3 regions of the Xenorhabdus bovienii SS-2004 genome follow, and region 3 is predicted to be linked to each of the others. Evidence: predicted binding sites of a transcription regulator. Region 3 holds the regulator's gene; each other region holds the start of a gene.
The links. The regulator PurR, encoded in region 3, represses purine synthesis genes. The targets are predictions, from matches to a motif close to CANGCAAACGTTTGCNTG.

Region 1 (7,199 bases), 870 kb from region 3:
TACTGTAATCAGGAAATCATAATGAACGTGATTATTGTGGGGGGAGGAATGGCTGGTGCAACATTGGCGCTGGCTATTTCTTCCTTAAGTCGGGGGCAGGTACAGGTCTCTTTGATTGAATCGACAGAACCAACACAAGAACATCAGGGTTTTGATGCAAGAGCTATTGCCTTGGCTTATGGCACATGCCAGCGCCTGAGCCAAATCGGTGTCTGGCCTGTGCTGAAAGATTGTGCCACCCCAATTACCCACGTTCATGTCAGCGATCGAGGCCATAGTGGTTTCGTTAACATTCGAGCCGATGACTATGCTATTCCGGCATTGGGTAATGTCATTGAATTGCACGATGCCGGGATTCGTCTGTTTAATCTGTTAAGACAGGCACCTAATGTCAAACTTCACTGTCCGGCTAAAGTGAATTCCGTTGAACGTCTGGATACTTCGGTTGTGGTCAAGCTGGACAATGGCGAAAAGATCACGGGAGAGTTGTTGGTTGCTGCCGACGGAAGCCATTCTGCCGTGGCGAAAGCGTGCAATATCCCGTGGCAGCAGCAAACTTACGGTCAGGTTGCCATGATTGCCAATGTCCTGACGTCTGAACATCCTCAGGGACAGGCATTTGAACGTTTTACCGAACATGGCCCGCTGGCATTATTGCCCATGTCTGAAGGCCGCAGCGCTTTGGTATGGTGCCACCCGCTGGAAAAACAGACGGAAATCAACGGCTGGAGCAATGAGGAATTTCTTCAACAATTGCAAAAAGCCTTTGGCTGGCGTTTGGGCAAGATGCTGGAAACGGGTCAACGACATAGTTATCCACTGGCTTTATTTACGGCCAGCCAGCAGATCAGTCATCGTCTGGCGTTGGTAGGCAATGCGTCCCAAACGTTACATCCGATTGCCGGGCAGGGTTTTAACTTAGGAATGCGTGATGTTATGACACTGGCACGAGTCATTTCAGCGGCGGCAGATTCAGGGCAAGATATTGGTGCTTATGATGTTTTGGCTCGTTACCAGCAGCAACGCCATACTGATCGTGAAACGACGATTGGTATCACGGATGGGTTGGTTAGAATATTCGCCAATGACTATTTCCCTTTGAAGATAGGACGTAACCTTGGCCTGATGACGATGGAAACGTTGTCCCCGTTGCGGGACTTATTTGCCCATCAGACACTGGGTTGGGTTGCCCATCATTCATCGGCAGAATAAGGCAGATTAAGAGGAAAGAAAAACATGCAATCATTTGATGTGGTGATCGCAGGGGGCGGTATGGTTGGCCTTGCGCTGGCCTGTGGTTTGCAGGGTAGCGGTTTGCGCATCGCGATTGTAGAAGAGCATCCACCGACAGGCACGTTTCATGCTAACGATGAACATGCGCTGCGTGTTTCTGCTATCAATGCAGCCAGTGAACGGTTATTAACTCATCTTGGTGTCTGGCAGCACATTACTGCGATGCGAGCCAGTGCTTATCTGGGGATGGACGTCCGGGATCAAGATAGTTTTGGTCGCATTAAATTCGATGCGACAGAAAATGGTCTGACACATCTTGGACACATCATCGAAAACCATGTGATCCGGCAGGCACTTTGGCAGCAGGCAGAAAATTTGCCTGATGTGACGATTTTTACCCCCGCATCTCTCAAAAATGTCGCGTGGGGAGAAAACGAAGCTTTCATTACTCTGTCCGATGAGCGAATGCTGACTTCACGGCTGGTTGTTGGTGCTGATGGTGCGAATTCATGGCTGCGCCAACATGCGGATATTCCACTGACCTTTTGGGATTATGAGCACCATGCGCTGGTCGCCACGATTCGTACCGAAGAACCTCATCAGGCTGTTGCGCGTCAGGTCTTTCATGGTGATGGGATTCTGGCTTTCCTGCCATTGTCTGATCCCCATTTATGCTCGATCGTCTGGTCACTGCCTGCTGAAGCTGCGCAACAGCGCAAGGTAATCGACGCTGTATTATTTAATCGGCAATTGGGCGTTACATTTGATATGCAGCTTGGTCTGTGTGAATTAGTCAGTGAACGCCAGGCCATTCCATTGATGGGGCGTTATGCCCGTAACTTTGCAGCCCATCGGTTAGCCCTGCTGGGGGATGCTGCACATACTATTCATCCTTTGGCGGGACAAGGCGTTAATTTGGGATTTATGGATGTGGCAGAGTTGATTGGAGAACTGAGCCGCCTGCACCGCCAGGGGAAAGACATCGGTCAGTATCTCTATCTGGGGCGTTTCGAGCGCCGCCGCAAGCACAGTGCAGCGGTGATGCTGGCAGGTATGCAAGGGTTCCGTCAGCTATTTGATGGCAATCATCCGGCTAAAAAGCTATTGCGTGATATTGGATTAACGTTCGCTGATCACTTACCGGGAGTAAAATCGCAATTGCTTCGTCATGCCATGGGGCTAAATGATCTCCCTGATTGGCTGATTTCTCAAACCTCTTCGGTTGAAAAAATCTAATTCCGCTTCTCATTTAAGATTAGTTTTCCTCATGTAGGACTGAAGTGTGTTCAGTTGATTTACTTCACACTTTAGTCTTTTTCTAATAAAAAAAGAACGTATTCTGTATTTCATTAAAAATTTTGAGCGCCTTCACGCAATAAATTAGATAAAAATTCTGCATGATAGTAAGTGTTTTTTCAGGTTATTACTGTAATGCTGCTAATTTATTTTATGGTTCATTTCTATTTTCAGTGATAACTTCTAAACCAAGGTATCGTTTGCGTCATTAACCGCTTTTTTTGATTCATGATCCAACCTCTGTCGGTTAATACGCCGTATGTTTTTCAGGTCAAAAACATTTTCATGTCAAGAATGGAAAGAGGGAAATAATGTCAAAACACACCCCACTATATGATCAACATCTGGCATGCGGAGCGCGCATGGTAGATTTTCATGGCTGGATGATGCCCCTTCAATACGGTTCACAAATCGACGAGCATCACACGGTGCGTACTGATGCTGGTATGTTCGATGTTTCCCACATGACCATTGTGGATCTGCATGGCACAGGTTGCCGTGATTTTCTCCGCTATCTTCTGGCAAATGACATCACCAAACTGACCGAACAGGGCAAGGCACTTTATACCGGCATGTTGAATGTCTCCGGTGGTGTTATTGATGACCTGATAGTCTATTTCTTCACTGATGATTTCTATCGCATGGTTGTAAATTCTGCGACCCGTGACAAAGACTTAGCTTGGATTCAACAGCATGCCACGAATTACCCCGTCGAAATTACGGTGCGTGATGATTTAGCACTAATCGCGGTTCAAGGCCCGAATGCGCAGTCTAAAGCACAATCCCTGCTGAATGATGAACAAAAACAGGCCGTGGCAGGTATGAAACCTTTCTTCGGCGTCCAGTCTGGTGATTTATTTATCGCGACGACCGGTTATACCGGCGAAGCAGGTTATGAAATTGCGTTACCGAAAGAACAGGCTGCTGATTTTTGGCAGAAATTGTTAGCAGCAGGCGTTAAACCCGCTGGATTGGGTGCACGGGATACACTACGCCTTGAAGCGGGTATGAACCTTTACGGTCAGGAAATGGATGAAACCATTTCGCCTTTAGCTGCCAATATGGGGTGGACGATTGCGTGGAAACCGGAAGATCGCCAATTCATTGGCCGTGAAGCGCTGGAAAGACAGCGTGAAGTAGGTACAGAACAACTGGTTGGCTTAATTATGCGCGAAAAGGGCGTATTGCGTGGTGGTTTAACAGTCCACTTCACTGATAAAGCGGGTGAAATGCGTTCTGGCGTCATTACCAGCGGAACATTCTCTCCAACTTTGGGGTTCAGCATTGCTCTTGCACGAGTTCCTCAGGGAATTGGAGAACAGGCGATTGTTCAGATCCGTAACCGTGAAATGCTTGTTCAGGTGGTTAAACCGGGTTTTGTACGGATGGGCAAATCGCTCGTAGAGTAATTTGGGTCGTAACATTTTTATTAATGAATTAAAAACAAGGAGATGGCAACGATGAGTCATGTACCAGCAGAATTAAAATATACCTCATCACACGAATGGGTTCGTGCGGAAGGAAACGGTGAATACACTGTAGGTATTACCGAGCACGCTCAGGAACTCTTGGGTGATATGGTATTCGTTGATTTGCCCGAAGTCGGTGTAGTTGTAAATAATGGTAATGACTGTGCTGTTGTAGAATCAGTCAAAGCAGCTTCTGATATTTATGCCCCTTTGAGTGGTGAAGTCACCGCGGTTAATTCAGAGTTGGAAGGTTCTCCTGAATTAGTCAACAGTGAGCCTTATAACGAGGGTTGGCTGTTCCGCCTTAAGATCTCTGACGAGAGTGAACTCACCCATCTGCTTGATGCGGAAGGTTATCAGTCACTTTTGGCAGAAGAAGAATAATACTTACTATCGCCCCATATCACGTTGTGAATGGGGCGTTTTTTATGTGTGCCGTTTTTAGCTAGTTTCAGGAAATTATCATCAATGACCCAGACACTAATCCAACTTGAAAATCAAGGTGAATTCACTCGTCGCCACATTGGTTCTTCTGCTGAACAGCAAAAAGAGATGCTGGCGACAGTTGGTGCAAATTCTCTTGACGATCTGACGAATAAAATCGTTCCTCGTGATATCGCATTGTCAGAGCCACCTGCTGTAGGCGAAGGTGCGACAGAACAACAGGCGCTGGCTGAACTGAAAGTGATGGCTGGCCAGAACAGACGTTATCAATCTTATATCGGTATGGGATATGCGCCATCGGTACTTCCTCCGGTTATTCTGCGTAATTTGCTGGAAAATCCTGGCTGGTACACGGCATATACCCCGTATCAGCCAGAAGTTTCCCAAGGCCGTCTTGAAGCCTTACTGAACTTTCAGCAAGTTACTATTGATCTCACCGGATTGGATCTTGCTTCTGCCTCATTACTGGATGAAGCCACGGCGGCGGCTGAAGCTATGGCGATGGCAAAACGGGTCAGTAAGTTGAAAGGCGCAGAGCGCTTCTTTGTGGCGGATGATATTCATCCACAGACGCTGGACGTTGTTCGTACCCGTGCAGAAACCTTTGGATTTGAAGTCATTGTTGATAAAGCCGAAAAAGTGCTGGAACTGGAAGGTGTCTTCGGTGTCCTGCTACAACAGGTTGGTACAACAGGCGAAGTTCATGACTACAGTGCTCTGATTACGAAGCTGAAAGAGAAAAAAATTATTGTCAGTGTAGCGGCGGATTTTATGGCACTGGTCATGCTGACTGCACCGGGCAAACAAGGTGCTGACATGGTATTTGGTGCAGCACAGCGTTTTGGTGTCCCGATGGGATACGGTGGCCCACATGCTGCATTCTTTGCCTGCCGTGATGAATTCAAGCGTTCCATGCCGGGTCGCATTATTGGCGTTTCCCGTGACGCTGCGGGTAACCGGGCTCTGCGGATGGCTATGCAGACCCGTGAACAGCATATTCGTCGCGAAAAAGCGAATTCCAATATTTGTACCTCGCAAGTTCTGCTGGCTAATATTGCTGGCATGTACGCGGTTTACCACGGTGCTGAAGGCTTGAAGAGAATCGCTGGCCGTATTCACCGATTGACCGACATTCTGGCCACCGGCCTGCAAAAAGCGGGCATCACACTGCGTCACAAAACATGGTTTGATACGCTGACCGTTGAAGTTGCAGATAAAACACAGGTACTGGTTCGGGCGGAGAAAGCCCAAATTAACCTGCGTACTGATATTCTTGGTGCGATTGGTGTGGCATTGAGTGAAAAAACCAGCCGCGACGACTTGCAAACACTGTTCCAGGTTCTGACTGGCTCTGATGCTATATTGGATATTGATACGCTTGATAACGAAATGGCGGCAGGCAGCCAATCTATTCCGGTTTCAATGTTGCGCAATGATGACATCTTGATGCATGACAACTTCCGCCGTTATCACAGCGAAACTGACATGATGCGCTACATGCACAGTCTGGAGCGTAAAGATCTGGCATTGAATCAGGCGATGATCCCGCTGGGCTCATGTACCATGAAACTGAATGCGGCGGCTGAAATTATGCCGATCACATGGCCTGAATTCACGGATATGCACCCTTTCTGTCCACCAGAGCAGGCGCAGGGTTATCACCAACTGATCAGCCAACTCTCTCATTGGCTGGTATTGCTGACTGGCTACGACGCAGTTTGTATGCAGCCAAACTCCGGTGCTCAGGGAGAATATGCTGGCTTACTCGCCATTCGTCGTTATTACGCCAGTCGTGGAGAACAACATCGCCATGTCTGCTTGATTCCAAGCTCTGCTCACGGCACAAACCCTGCTTCCGCGCATATGGCGGGTATGACCGTGGTGGTGGTGAATTGTGACAAAGAAGGTAATATCGATCTGACAGATTTACACGAAAAAGCGGAAAAACATCGTGGTGAACTGGCCTGTATCATGGTGACCTACCCATCGACTCACGGTGTGTATGAAGAAACCATCCGTCAGATCTGCGATATTATTCACCAGAATGGAGGCCAGGTTTACCTTGATGGTGCCAACATGAACGCCCAAGTCGGCATTACTACGCCGGGCTTTATTGGTGCTGACGTTTCCCACCTGAACCTGCATAAAACCTTTTGTATCCCACACGGTGGTGGTGGCCCTGGCATGGGGCCGATTGGTGTGAAAAAACACCTTGCACCATTTGTACCGGGGCATTCCGTGGTGGAAATGGACACAGTAACCACATTGGGCGCAGTATCAGCCGCACCATTTGGCAGTGCTTCCATTTTGCCCATTAGCTGGATGTATATCCGTATGATGGGAGCAAAAGGACTGAAACAAGCCAGCCAAGTTGCGATCCTGAATGCGAACTACATCGCAGCTCGCCTGAAAGGGGCTTATGAAATCCTCTATACCGGGCGTGATGGCTACGTTGCCCACGAATGTATTCTGGATATTCGCCCACTGAAAGACGAATTTGGCATCAGCGAAATGGATATCGCTAAGCGTTTGGTTGACTACGGCTTCCATGCACCAACCATGTCATTCCCAGTGGCGGGAACCTTGATGGTTGAGCCGACGGAATCCGAAAGCAAAGTCGAAATCGATCGCTTTATTGACGCAATGCTGGCAATTCGCGAAGAAATCAGCAATGTGGCAAAAGGGGAATGGCCGCTGGAAGACAATCCACTGGTGAATGCGCCTCACGTTCAGGCAGAGCTGGTTTCTGACTGGGAA
Region 2 (7,199 bases), 580 kb from region 3:
CCATATCCGACGTTTAATGTTCCGATGATCTTGCTCAATAAGATTATTGAGGTATTTGCTCTGCCATCATCTCTTCGAGATTGCCCAGGCTCAAAGTATAAGCGAGGTACCCGCGAATACACTGAGCAGTGATCCCGATAGGATAATGTAACCGCTTGAAGGTTTTTGAATTAAAGACACGGGCAACTCATTCTGTAAAAGATCGCATATGACCTGTTCTTCCCTTAATGCAACAGAACCGGATGATCACCTTCATCAATTCCATATTTATGGCAAAAATTACGGAATCTCCTATTCTGGCGGGATTGCCTTTCCGTATAATCCTTACAAAATCACGCCTGATGACTTTGAATTTGATGTCGGTGATCGTTTTACTTATGAATACAACTTTTATGTCCAAATTGCGTTATACCTTATCATCCCTTTATTTACTCTGCGGTAAGAACAATTTTCAGTGCTTTTTCCTTCTCAGCGTTACCAAAAACTTCATAGGCGGTTTTAATTTCACTTAGCGAATAGCGATGAGTGACCAGCTTTTCGGGTGAAATTTTGCCGGATTGGAGGCTTTTCAACAGCATCGGTGTGCTGCTTGTGTTCACTAATCCTGTCGTGATAGTGATGTTCTTGATCCAAAGATCTTCTAAGTGCAATTCAACTGATTTTCCATGAACACCAACGTTAGCGATATATCCACCAGCAGTAATGATATCTTGGCAGATCTTGAATGTTGCAGGGATACCAACGCACTCAATTGCGACATCGACACCAATCCCATCAGTCAGCTTTTGGATGACTTCCACCACATTTTGATGTGTGGGGTTGATGACTGTGTCAGCACCAAACTGTTGTGCAACATGAAGGCGGTTATCATCGGTATCAATCATGATGATATGGGCGGGTGAATAGAACTGGGATGCCAGTAACGCAGAAAGCCCTACAGGGCCTGCGCCGATCAAGGCGATGGTATTGCCCGGTTGAACCTTGCCATTGATGACACCAATCTCAAGACCCGTAGGCAGGATGTCACTGAGCATTAATGCCGCCTCTTCATCAATGCCTTCCGGCAGACGATGTAGGCTGTTATCTGCATGGGGAATACGCACTTTTTCACTCTGCGTGCCATCGATCTTATGTCCAAGTATCCAACCGCCATCTTCACAATGGGAATAAAGCTGGCGTTTACAATAACGACAACGACCACAAACGGTGATGCAGGAAATAATTACTTTATCACCCACTTTGATATTACGGACAGATTCTCCAACGGATTCGACTATCCCAATCCCTTCATGACCCAATGTTCGCCCTGCATCCACAGTTGGAACATCCCCTTTGAGGATATGTAGATCTGTTCCGCAAATGGTGGTTTTGATAATGCGGACGATTGCATCGGTTGACTCAATAAGTTGAGGAGGGGATTTTGTTTCCCACTGCTTTTTGCCTGTGCCATGATAAACAAGTGCTTTCATAAGGTCTCTCCCATCAGGTTGTTTGTTTTTTGCCGTGTTAGTCCAATTCCATTAATGAGTAAAAACCAATCAATATTAAAAAGTGTAGTCTCTTTCACAATAAAATTGGAATAAAGATATCGTTTCTCCGTTACCGTCCAGCAGGCGAAGAACACGCCACTTCTCCCCATCTTTTGCGGCAGCATTTGGCAAGACTGACTCGCAAGATATTGTTTTTTTCAAATACTTAAAAGCTATAGAATTGAAGAAGCTATTGATTTTTCGAGCCCTGATGATTTCAGGAATTTGTACTTAGGAAGTGGTTCTGTCATATATCAGCAATTTTCCAAGGCTGAACAAGAAAATGCGGTTAACGATATTTATCAACTATATTAAGTATTTCTTCCTGAAAGGTTTTATTGGTCTTGATGGTTGTAGTTTAACTATTAATGGCATTGATGAAGAGAATAAAACCGTAGCCTTGAACCTGATTCCAGAAACATTAAGAATGACCAATTTCAACAAGATCAAAGCGGGTGATCTCCTCAATAATGAAATCGACCAAATGACAAGAACCACTGTAGATACACTATCCAGAACGTTATTGAAGAAATAAAAATAATTGCTGGAGCTAGAATAGGAAGTGGTAAGTTATTTTCAAATATTACCACTTCCTTGAATTCATAAAGTCAAATACCACTCATCAATTCAATTTAATTTTTGCCCATTCCAAACCGCTTTGGTACTCCGCAGGTAGTAGAAGGATCAACGCCTGTAACGTTGTTTGCAATGCGTGTTTGTCTGCGTGAGTCAGGTTTAGGTGCCCAACTTTGCGCACTGGGCGGACTTCCTTTTCATACCAATGCAAATGTACCAGAGGCAAACCGAGCCATTCTGGATTGAGTTCCGTACCGATCAGATTAACCATCACCGATAGCGCCATTATTTCTGGCTGAGGCATCGGGAGATCAAGGATTGCACGAAGATGCAGTTCAAATTGGCTGATGGAAGCGCCATTTTGTGTCCAGTGACCGCTATTGTGTACCCGGGGCGCCAGTTCGTTGATTAATAAGTTATCGCCAACAATAAAACATTCCATCGCCATGACACCGACATAATTCAGGTGATCCATGAGGGCAGACAGCATCTTCTCTGCCTGTTGCTGCAACTGATTACCCGCATTTGGTAAGGCAACGCTGGTGCGTAGAATACCTTCCTGATGCAGATTATGGGTCAGTGTATAAAACACGGATTGGCCTTGCACATTGCGGGCACCAACCAGTGAAACTTCGCCTGAAAACGGAATGCCTTGTTCCACAATACATTCACCGTAAATTTCGGCAGGTAATTCCGCTTCATCACCCGGTCGAATGCGCCATTGACCACGTCCATCGTAGCCGCCGGTACGGCGCTTGACGATAACAAAATCACCTAACTCCGCAAACAGTTGCGGCCATTGGCTGGGGTCGGAAAGTAATCGCCACGGTGCCGTTGCCAAACCCAAACTATCCATGAGCTGTTTTTGTGGCAGGCGATCCGCCAACAGAGGAAAAATATCACGGTTGATGAAAGCCTTATGATGGGCGAGTTCGCGGGTTAATGCGGTTTCGGGCCAGCGTTCAATTTCTGCGGTGATGACGCTGCTTTGGTATGGTACTGATTCAGGCTCGGCATCCAGCCCAATCGGATAGACAGCGATCCCCAATGGCTCGCCTGCCTGACGGAGCATCCGACCCAACTGACCATTACCCAATACGCAGACTGGTTTCATGCGTCCTCCCGTGGATCAGGATTATTCAAAACATCTTGTGTTTGTGCTGAACGCCAGTCTGACAAACGCTGAAACAGCATACCATCATGTAATGCCAGCACTTGCGCTGCCAGTAACGCCGCATTTGCTGCCCCGGCTTTTCCGATAGCCAGCGTACCAACGGGGATGCCTTTTGGCATCTGTACGATGGAGTAGAGACTATCGACTCCGCTGAGTGCAGCACTTTGCACAGGGACACCAAAGACCGGAACCAATGTTTTGGCTGCCAGCATACCTGGCAGATGCGCTGCCCCGCCTGCACCTGCGATAATCACGTCATAACCGTTTTCTTTGGCTTTCTCGGCAAAATGAAAAAGTTTATCCGGAGTTCGGTGTGCCGAAACGATCTCAACGTGAAAGGGAATATCGAGTGACGTCAAAATATCAGCGGCATGTTGCATTGTCGCCCAGTCACTTTTTGAACCCATGACAATGGCGATTTTGGCGTGGTGTTGCATTGAAGTTGCAGAAATAGCGGTTGCGGGATCAGGGCGGGCCGTCATAACTCAGATGCTCCTGTATTGGGTGTCCAGCAGAACGAATATATATGAGGAGGCGGATCATATCATGAGAATGGTACAAGGAAAACGTTTGCGTTGTTTGATTTATCGATTTTTACAGAAATTCTCAACAGGGATCAGAAGGGGAAAAACATCAGTTCAATCGACGTTTTCGTCACTTTGAACATTGAACCTTGATGATGCCATGCGCCCAGAACACCGCGATGTACGGTTTTATCCGTGATTTGAATATCATGTATTGCAGGACGGTGAGTATGGCCGTGGATCATCCAATCAACCTGATACTTTTCAAAATGCTCAATCACCGCCTGTTGATTGACGTCCATGATCGATTCAGATTTCTGGCTGTTGGCGTATTGGCTTCCTGCACGCATTTTGGCTGCGATTTTCAGTCGGATAAACAAAGGAAGAAGTAAAAACAGCCGTTGTATCCACGGCGTGTGTACCCGCTTACGATACTGCTGGTAACCTGTATCATCTGTACACAGCGTGTCGCCATGCAGGATCAGAATACGCTTACCGTATAATTCCAGCACCTTTTCCTGTGGCAACAGGATCAGACCGCTCTCTCTGGCAAATCGGGAGCCAAGCAGGAAATCACGATTACCATGAATGAAATAGCAGGAAATACCTTTTTGTTTCAGCTCGTTGAGTGCTTGGGCAATTTCACTGTGCAGGGAATTGGGGTCATCATCGCCAATCCAGTAATCAAAAAAATCACCGAGGATATATAAACTCTCGGCATAAATAACATCTTCACGCAAAAAACGCAGAAAACCGGCAGTAATTGCCGGTTCTTGCTCATTGAGATGAAGATCTGCAATAAACAGCGTACACATGTAACGATTAATTACTCGCTGATAGTGACACGTTCAACGATCACATCTTCGTTTGGTACATCTTGGTGCATACCGCTGCGGCCAGTGGAAACGCCCTTGATTTTATCAACCACATCCATACCTTCTACCACTTCGGCAAATACGCAGTAACCCCATCCGTCTGGACGTTCTGAACGGAAATTCAGAAAATCGTTATCAACAACATTGATGAAGAACTGGGCAGTTGCAGAGTGTGGATCATTGGTACGTGCCATTGCGAGAGTGCCACGGGTGTTTTTCAGGCCGTTATTGGCTTCGTTTTGGATAGGTGATTTAACCGTTTTCTGCTTCATACCGGGTTCAAAACCACCACCCTGAATCATGAAGCCATTGATAACACGGTGGAAAATTGTATTGTCATAGAAACCTTCACGGCAGTAATTCAAGAAGTTTTCAACAGTTACAGGCGCTTTATCAGTGAAAGTGTTAATCACAACATCGCCAAAGTTGGTATGAAAAGTCACCATAATAGAAATCCTAATAATAGTTTTGATTGACCCTATTTTCTAGGGTGTTCGGAACATCCGCTGTTATATCATATCTGTGATCTTGAGTCAGTACTCTGCAAGCGTCTGTGAACAAGGTCGCTCGCGGCGCTTGCAAAGCGTTTCATATCAAGGTGAAATATCTCATCTGGCTTTTCATATTCTAGTTTATTTATATCGCTGATAAAGAAGTCTATAATCAGCAGATTCGTTCGTTTTTATTACACGTACGTCACTTTTTACGGAAAACCCACCGATGCTAAAAATTTTCAATACTCTCAGTCGCCAAAAAGAAGAATTTAAGCCGATCCATGAAGGAAAAGTGGGCATGTACGTGTGTGGCATCACGATTTATGATTTGTGTCATATCGGCCACGGTAGAACTTTTGTTGCATTTGATGTCATTGCCCGTTACCTGCGCTATCTGGGCTATGATTTAACCTATGTCCGTAATGTCACTGACGTGGATGACAAAATCATCAAACGTGCCACTGAAAATAATGAAAGTTGTGATGCACTTACCACACGTATGTTGTCCGAGATGCACAGCGATTTTGATGCGCTGAATATTCAGCGTCCAGACTCGGAGCCTCGTGCCACTCAGCATATATCTGAAATCATTCAGATCACTGAAGAGCTGATCAACCGTGGACACGCTTATGTTGCGGATAACGGCGATGTGATGTTCTCCATTGATACTAATCCTGATTATGGTCTGCTTTCACGTCAGGATCTGGAGCAGTTACAGGCGGGAGCGCGAGTCGAAATTGCTGATGTGAAACGTAACCCAATGGATTTTGTGCTGTGGAAAATGTCTAAGCCGGGTGAGCCTAGCTGGGAGTCGCCGTGGGGTGTTGGTCGTCCGGGCTGGCATATTGAGTGTTCTGCCATGAACGGCAAACAACTGGGTCAGCATTTTGATATTCACGGCGGTGGTTCTGATCTGATGTTTCCACATCATGAAAATGAAATTGCACAGTCTACCTGTGCTCATGGTGGCCCTTACGTGAATTACTGGATGCATTCCGGCATGGTAATGGTCGATAAAGAAAAGATGTCCAAGTCATTGAGCAACTTCTTTACCATCCGAGATGTACTGGGATATTACGATGCTGAAACCGTGCGCTACTTCCTGCTGTCCGGCCACTATCGCAGCCAGTTGAACTATACGGAAGAAAATCTGAAACAGGCACGTACCGCTCTTGAGCGCCTGTACACTGCATTGCGTGGCACGGATAAATCGGCTCAGCCTACGGGTAGCGAAGCATTTGAAGCCCGTTTCACTGAAGCAATGAACGATGATTTCAACACACCGGAAGCCTATTCTGTATTATTTGACATAGCTCGTGAGATCAACTGCCTGAAAACTGAAAATCTGGCAGCGGCGAACGGCCTGGCTGCTGAACTGCGTAAACTGGCGGGGATACTGGGGCTGTTGGAACAGGAACCTGAACAGTTCTTACAAGGAGGGGCTCATGTGGATGATGACGTTGCCCAAATCGAAGCATTAATCAAGCAGCGTAACGATGCCCGAACAAACAAAGAGTGGGCGTTGGCAGATGCTGCGCGTGATCAGTTGAACGCGATGAGAATTGAGTTGGAAGATGGCCCACAGGGAACGACATGGCGTCGCAAATAATCAATTTTTGATTGATTACTGATTCATAAAATAACTATAAACCGCCCCATCAGTGGGCGGTTCGTTTTTAGCGCTTTTTTATCACGATAATCATTTTAGTGATAATGAATTCTGCCGCAATAAATTTTTTAGAATAAAAGCAGGCAATTTTATCGACTGGTATTCAAATGTTCAGGATAAAATGTATTTCCTGGGTGATAGGTTATTTTTCCTGAATAAGCATCTTTTTTCATACAGACAAAAGAAGAATGTCTCAGTTGTTCTGGGATTTGATGTTTACTATCACTGGAAGTGAGATTAAGAAGAGAAATTATTACCTTACGCTTGGAATTACTCAATTTATGAGGCATACCCAACAACCGTCTTGCAGCTCTATTACTTAACATAATCAACGCCTTTTCAGTTGTACGTGAGCTTC
Region 3 (7,199 bases):
TAAAATTAGGAGTAACTATGTTCAAACGTTTCCTGGTTGGTGCAGTTGTAGTAACAACATTGTCTGGTTGCGCAGACATGGGAGCACTTTCTAGTGATACCTACTCTATTGATCAAGCCAAACAAGTTCAAAACGTAACCTACGGCACTATTCTGTCTGTACGTCCTGTGTATATTAAAGGTGCTCAGGCTGGTAACCAAAATATGCTGGGTTTGATTGGTGGTGCTGTTTTAGGAGGGTTATTGGGTAACACAGTCGGTGATGGTACAGGCCAAAGACTTGCTACAGCCGCAGGTGCTATTGCTGGTGGGATGGCTGGCCAGGGGATTGAAGGGGCCATCAATAAAACGAAAGGTGTCGAATTAGATATTCGCACTGATAGCGGAAGGAATATCGTCGTAGTACAGAAACAGGATCAAGTCGTCTTCAGCAAAGGCCAACGTGTCAAGATCGCTGACGGTGGAAATTCGACTACAGTATCGCCACTCTGACATTATTAGTTCACGTACAATCAAACCAAAAAAATCGCGGCTTGCCAGTATCTACTGGACCGCGATTTTCTCTTTATCGGTTAATTTTTATATTACCTGTTTATGCAATTGGCTAATATTCTTCTCAATCTTTTTTATTACAGAAGCAAGCAGAATTAACTCATCATGAGTAATTCCCTCCAAGATATCTTTCCTTGTAGAGCCAATAACACTGTCAACTTCTCTGATAAAAGTTTCCGATTCCTCGGTTAATTTGATTCTTTTCGCACGCCTGTCATTAGCACATGTGTGACGTGTAATCAGTTGCTTTTCTTCTAATTGATCCAGAGTCCTCACCAAAGAGGGTTGTTCGATACCAATAGCTTTCGCAAGTTGTATCTGTGACTGCTCTGGTGGTAACTGACTAATATTGTATAGAGTAACCCAATGTGTCTGAGTTAATTTCAACGGTTTCAAACGATGATCAATTAAAGCGCGCCAAACACGAACTAAACGTGCTAGGTCTGATCCCAATGTCAATTCCAATTACCCCTCCTTATAATTAGAGACTCATATAACATCAATGAATTATCCAATCAGTTTATTCATATGAATAATGGATACGCACCTATATCATGCTTACATTAGCAGAGTCAGGAATTTCGCTAATTACCTAATTAGTGTCGCGTTGGCTTGTTACTCAAAGTTGACATCTTCGTCGCCCTAAAGAGCGAAGTTTTACGGCGCACCGAATAAAATCGCGCATTAATCCACCAACGATATAAACTGTATAAAATAATCCTCTAGCTAAACTATTGTAATTTTAAATATCAAAAAAATAAATACAAACCCTAAAAATAGATACAGTTCCACTCGGTTAAAGTTCTATAAGAATAACCGCCATCCAAATACTAATCTATATATTTTTACATTAATATCATTTTTCTCTTACAACGATAGTTCATATTATAATAAATAACATTAAAAACAATAAGATAGAAAATAAGCTCTTTTATTGTTCAATAAGTAATACTTTGATAAGAAAATTTTATCGAAACACGGTAATTAGTCAACATGAACGATATTTAAAAATGACCTATGTTAAATAAAAAGCGTGTAATATAAATTATACATCATTTAATACTAGTAATATTTCTTATTTTTAAGGTAATAATAAACTATTATTCATGTAAGTGTTTTTTTTAAACAAATCAGTGAAAAATCAAAATAATTCAGGTTAATTCAGGTTAATATCGTATTTTTTCCTTAATTCTTTAAATTATTTAGATGACTTTAATAACATAACCTAAATATTTCTATTTTTTGTCTATCGGATAATTTCATCCACATAAACCACCCTTCTCTGCTCCGATAACATCCTCGGCAAAAACCACGGGAATCAGATTCACAACCCCCTTTGCAAGGGGTTGGAATAGCGAAAAACTCTAATTGTTCAGCCATCTAATCCTCCTGTATCTAGACCTACCAAGCACTTACCCTGTGAGAATTGACATACTGACGCAGGATAAGAACAATTGTGATAATTTAAAATTAAATAGTAATAGTATGAAATAATATATGAAAGTTGAAAGGACAAATTGAATTATTTTATCTATACAAGTTATAGTTATAGCTAACCACACATATGTAGTTAATGAGCGAAATTTCGCCATAATATTATCCCAAATAAGGACTTTCCTAAATAAGGATATTTCGCAATAAAATTATAAAGTTCAAGAGGTAATTATGCGTTTACTCCATACCATGATCCGTGTTGGCAACATGCAGCGCTCGATTGATTTCTATACTCAAGTGATGGGTATGCGTCTACTTCGCACCAGCGAAAATCCAGAGTATAAATATTCCCTCGCTTTTGTCGGTTATACCGATGAAAGCCAAGGTGCAGTCATTGAGTTAACCTATAATTGGGATGTTGAAAGCTACGAAATGGGAACCGCATTTGGGCATATTGCCTTGGGTGTGGACGATGTTGCGGCAACTTGTGAGCGCATCAAGCTCTCTGGTGGAAATGTGACTCGCGAGGCTGGACCTGTCAAAGGCGGAACAACAGTCATCGCGTTTGTTGAAGATCCCGATGGCTATAAAATCGAATTAATCGAAAACCAAAGCGGCAGTAGTGCATTAGGAAATTAACTATTTCTACATGCAAAGGGCATTCCCCATGCCCTTCATTTCTAAATTGGATAGGCATTACTTCTGCAATACATGCCAAATTTTGTCATAATATCCACTATCATGAAGTTAAGAACTGAATCAGATGTCTAATAAAAAAGATCAAAACATGCTAAGTGGACGTTTTCGTGGCTACTATCCTGTTGTCATTGATGTAGAAACCGGTGGTTTTAATGCACAGACAGATGCTTTACTTGAAATCGCAGCAATTACTTTAAAGATGGATGAAGAGGGTTGGCTGATGCCAGCTGACACACTGCATTTTCATATTGACCCCTTTGAAGGCGCTAACCTTGACCCAGCAGCGCTGGCATTCACAGGGATTGATCCGACCAATCCATTGCGGGGAGCAGTCAGTGAATACACCGCATTACATGCCATTTTCAAAATGATCCGCAAAGGTATGAAAGACAATAATTGCAACCGCGCGATTATAGTCGCCCATAATGCCAGTTTTGATCACAACTTTGTCATGGCAGCAGCAGAGCGTTCTGGTTTGAAACGTAACCCATTTCACCCTTTCGCCACTTTTGATACCGCAGCTCTGAGTGGTTTGGTGCTCGGCCAAACAATCCTGGCCAAAGCCTGTATCACAGCGGAAATACCATTTGACAGCAATCAGGCTCATAGCGCGCTGTATGATACAGACCGGACTGCCCTGCTGTTCTGTGAACTCGTTAACCGCTGGAAACGACTAGGCGGCTGGCCATTACCTTCCCCAAATAACGAATCCTGATAAATCAAGCCCCATACCTACTGAAGATGTATGGGGCTTTAACCATTATTCACCAAAATGATAAATTATTCGCTATCGCAGCCTGCCTGTTCACGGTACTTGTCAGCAGTATCTTTGATCAACGCTTGTAATTCACCACTCTGATACATTTCAATGAGAATGTCACAACCACCTACCAACTCACCATCTACCCAAAGCTGAGGAAATGTCGGCCAGTTTGCATATTTAGGCAATTCTGCACGGATATCAGGATTTTGCAGGATATCTACGTAAGCAAAACGTTCACCACAGGCAGACAGCGCCTGAACCGCCTGAGCAGAGAAACCACAGTTTGGCAGCTTTGGGGAACCTTTCATGTACAGCAAGATTGGATTTTCTTTGATCTGGCGTTCTATTTTTCCAATAGTCGTTGTTTCTTCAACCGGGCGTTCGTTTTTCTCAATACTCATCATTTTTACTTCCTTAAACCACAAGCGCTGTTTATCAGCATCAGAAAAGATTGATTCAGAATACCACTTTCTACCGCGAATTTTCTACCGCGAACTTTCTTATGTAACTTTTATGTTGCAATCTGCTATAGATGGCTATGTGATGCTTTCATCCCCTGTGATCGTTTACAATCAGTACTACAGTTCAGTTCCACTCCAAATCGCAGTTAAGTCGTATCTTTTTCCCTGTTATTTAGCTGAAAAGTTGTTAAGATAATTATCAAAATAGCAACATGATAATAAGCTTGAATTTGCTCTGCCCATGGTTGTCACCTTGTTAACCATGGCTTGTAGAGCCAAAAACCCGATATTAAAAAGGAGCATGCAATGTCTTTTGAATTACCAGCATTACCTTATGCCAAAAATGCCCTGGAACCACACATTTCAGCCGAAACTCTGGAATATCATTACGGCAAACATCATAACGCCTACGTTGTGAACCTGAACAATCTGGTTAAAGATACCGAATTTGCCGGAAAATCACTGGAAGAAATCATCAAAACATCCGAAGGCGGCATCTTCAATAACGCAGCACAAGTCTGGAATCACACTTTCTACTGGAATAGCCTGTCACCAAACGGGGGTGGTGAACCAACTGGAAAAGTTGCAGACGCTATTAACAGTGCTTTCGGCTCTTTTACTGAGTTCAAACAGCAGTTTACTGATGCTGCACTGAAAAATTTTGGTTCGGGTTGGACATGGCTGGTCAAGAAAGCTGATGGTAGCGTGGCTATCGTCAATACTTCCAATGCCGCAACTCCATTGACTGGTAAAGATAAACCTGTACTGACAGTTGATGTTTGGGAACACGCATATTACATCGATTACCGTAATGCGCGCCCTCAATATCTGGAGCATTTCTGGGCTCTGGTCAACTGGAAATTTGTTGAAGAAAATCTGGCTTAAGTTTTCTGAGATAAACGCTCAAGCCAGTTTGAAATAGCAAGGGTAGACTTTCCCAATTCCATAAGTCTTGGATAGCGAAAGTTTACCCTTAAAACAAAAGCAGGCGACGCTGCCCTTCAATTTTTTCTAGACCAGGCAAAGACTTGCTAGAGTAACAATCATTACTAATGCGCTACTGGCAGTCAATAATCCCAACTTCAAATCTATATCCATAAAACCCTCAATGTGAAAACTAAGGCCCCGCAATACCATAAACTTTAAATGGTTATTCACCCTATTACATAAAAAGCATCATTTGACATTTAGTGCATATACTTTATAGCATCGATTATTGCTTTCACTTTTGAGCTAGATCAGACAAAATTCAAGGTTTACCGCTAAATTATTGCCAGCCTTCATCCTATATAAATATACTGGCAAACGATTAACAAAGATCTATAAATTTAGACCATAAGGTCAGGAGTCTTTTTTATCATGGCAACGATTAAAGATGTGGCTAAACGCGCTGGTGTTTCGACCACAACCGTATCCCATGTTATCAATAAAACCCGTTTCGTCGCCGAAGATACAAAAATCGCAGTTTGGGCTGCCATAAAAGAATTAAACTATTCTCCCAGCGCCGTTGCTCGTAGTTTGAAGGTTAACCACACCAAATCCATCGGATTACTGGCAACTTCAAGTGAGGCACCTTATTTTGCCGAAATCATAGAATCCGTTGAAAATAGTTGCTATAGCAAAGGCTATACGTTGATTTTGTGCAATTCTCACAACAATCTCGACAAGCAGAAAGCTTATCTCGCAATGCTCGCTCAAAAGCGTGTGGATGGTTTACTGGTAATGTGTTCAGAATATCCTGAACAACTTTTGGGTATGCTAGAAGATTATCGCAATATTCCCATGGTGGTCATGGACTGGGGTGAATCTAGAGGAGATTTCACCGATGCGATTATCGATAACGCTTTCCATGGTGGTTATTTGGCCGGCCGCTATCTTATTGAACGCGGTCACCGTGATATTGCTTCCATTCCTGGACCATTAGCAAGAAATACAGGTGGCGGGCGTCATCAAGGTTTTCTCAAGGCACTGAAAGAGGCAAATATTGACATTCGGAATGAATGGATTGTGCAGGGCGATTTTGAGCCTGAATCTGGCTATCAAGCTATGTATCAGATCCTGAATCAGAAACATCGCCCCACAGCCGTTTTCTGTGGTGGCGATGTGATGGCAATGGGTGCAATCTGTGCAGCCGATGAGCTAGGTTTACGTGTCCCTCAAGATATTTCCATCATTGGTTATGACAATATTCGCAATGCACGCTACTTCACGCCAGCGCTGACAACCATCCACCAGCCCAAAGAACGCTTGGGACAGATGGCCTTCTCGATGTTACTGGACAGGATCATCAATAAACGTGAAAATGTACAAACTATCGAAGTGCATCCGCGTCTTGTTGAGCGTCGATCTGTTACAGATGGGCCTTTCATCGATTATCGCCGTTGACGATCAGTCCTCCTGCAACCATTCAGCATTAAGTGTTTCACTATCTCCAAGATAATCAAGCAACCAGCTTAATGCTGGTGAATGGCTTTTTTGCGACCATGCCAAGCAACATGGGCTATCAGGCAATGGTTGTTCAAGCTCAAGTGCGATCAATTTTCCGCGGCGGATAAGTGGTAATGCACGATGCTTGGGCACCATTCCTACACATAGACCATCCATCAGGCAAGCCAACCCAATATCCCAATCAGGCACAATCAATCGCCGTTGATTATCCAAAGCCCATGTATCACGCTTGGGCAGGCTGCGAGAAGTATCTTCCAGGCATAAACTGGAATAAGCTCGCATCTGGTCGTCATGCAATTTTTCTGCTATCGAAACCAGTTCATGTGCAGGGCTAGCAACGCATAACCACGGCATAAACCCCATATCCCTGAAACTGTATCGTTCTCCGACCGGAGAAGCGCGGGTGGCACCAATGGCGACATCAACCCGTCCATCTACCAGTGCATCCCACACACCATTAAAAACTTCAGGATAGATAAGCAACTCAATATCTGGAAAATGCCGGTAAAAATCCAGAATAAGTTGGAGCGTTCGTTCAGGTTTTACAACTTGATCAACGGCAATGCTGAACTGCCCTCTCCAACCATTAGCCACCTGCTGACATTGATGGCGAGTGTGATGCATTTTTTTGATAACAGAACGAGCTTCTTTAACAAAAATACCTCCCGCTTCCGTTAATTCTACATCACGGTGACGACGCTCAAATAAAGGTACAGCCAACCATTCTTCGAGTTGTTTTACCGTATAGCTGATAGCAGAAGGGACACGATGAAGTTCTGATGCAGCTGCACTGAAACTTCCTGTTCTGGCTACAGCATCAACAACTTCCAGCGAGTATTCAGA

Region 1: gcvT (glycine cleavage system aminomethyltransferase GcvT) is a predicted target of PurR. The motif match lies at 2,719-2,736, and genes of this name have one in related genera.
Region 2: purE (5-(carboxyamino)imidazole ribonucleotide mutase) is a predicted target of PurR. The motif match lies at 3,839-3,856, and genes of this name have one in related genera.

Annotation. Positions count from the first base shown of each region.
Region 1 is NC_013892.1:3,336,862-3,344,060, reverse strand. It holds gene ubiH (2-octaprenyl-6-methoxyphenyl hydroxylase) at 22-1,212, shown strand; gene ubiI (FAD-dependent 2-octaprenylphenol hydroxylase) at 1,237-2,469, shown strand; gene gcvT (glycine cleavage system aminomethyltransferase GcvT) at 2,841-3,938, shown strand; gene gcvH (glycine cleavage system protein GcvH) at 3,990-4,382, shown strand; gene gcvP (aminomethyl-transferring glycine dehydrogenase) at 4,467-7,199, shown strand, end outside.
Region 2 is NC_013892.1:3,046,804-3,054,002, reverse strand. It holds partial or broken gene XBJ1_RS23035 (IS6 family transposase) at 1-63, opposite strand, end outside; partial or broken gene XBJ1_RS22035 (IS6 family transposase) at 56-139, opposite strand; gene XBJ1_RS13095 (zinc-dependent alcohol dehydrogenase family protein) at 429-1,469, opposite strand; gene XBJ1_RS13085 (riboflavin synthase subunit alpha (fragment)) at 1,813-2,064, shown strand; gene purK (5-(carboxyamino)imidazole ribonucleotide synthase) at 2,152-3,219, opposite strand; gene purE (5-(carboxyamino)imidazole ribonucleotide mutase) at 3,216-3,761, opposite strand; gene lpxH (UDP-2,3-diacylglucosamine diphosphatase) at 3,896-4,618, opposite strand; gene ppiB (peptidylprolyl isomerase B) at 4,630-5,124, opposite strand; gene cysS (cysteine--tRNA ligase) at 5,399-6,781, shown strand; gene sra (stationary-phase-induced ribosome-associated protein) at 6,931-7,167, opposite strand.
Region 3 is NC_013892.1:2,462,703-2,469,901, forward strand. It holds gene XBJ1_RS10515 (glycine zipper 2TM domain-containing protein) at 18-491, shown strand; gene slyA (transcriptional regulator SlyA) at 579-1,016, opposite strand; partial or broken gene XBJ1_RS19895 (DUF1289 domain-containing protein) at 1,770-1,931, opposite strand; gene gloA (lactoylglutathione lyase) at 2,217-2,624, shown strand; gene rnt (ribonuclease T) at 2,749-3,399, shown strand; gene XBJ1_RS10535 (Grx4 family monothiol glutaredoxin) at 3,465-3,848, opposite strand; gene sodB (superoxide dismutase [Fe]) at 4,215-4,793, shown strand; gene purR (HTH-type transcriptional repressor PurR) at 5,268-6,293, shown strand; gene punR (DNA-binding transcriptional activator PunR) at 6,297-7,199, opposite strand, start outside.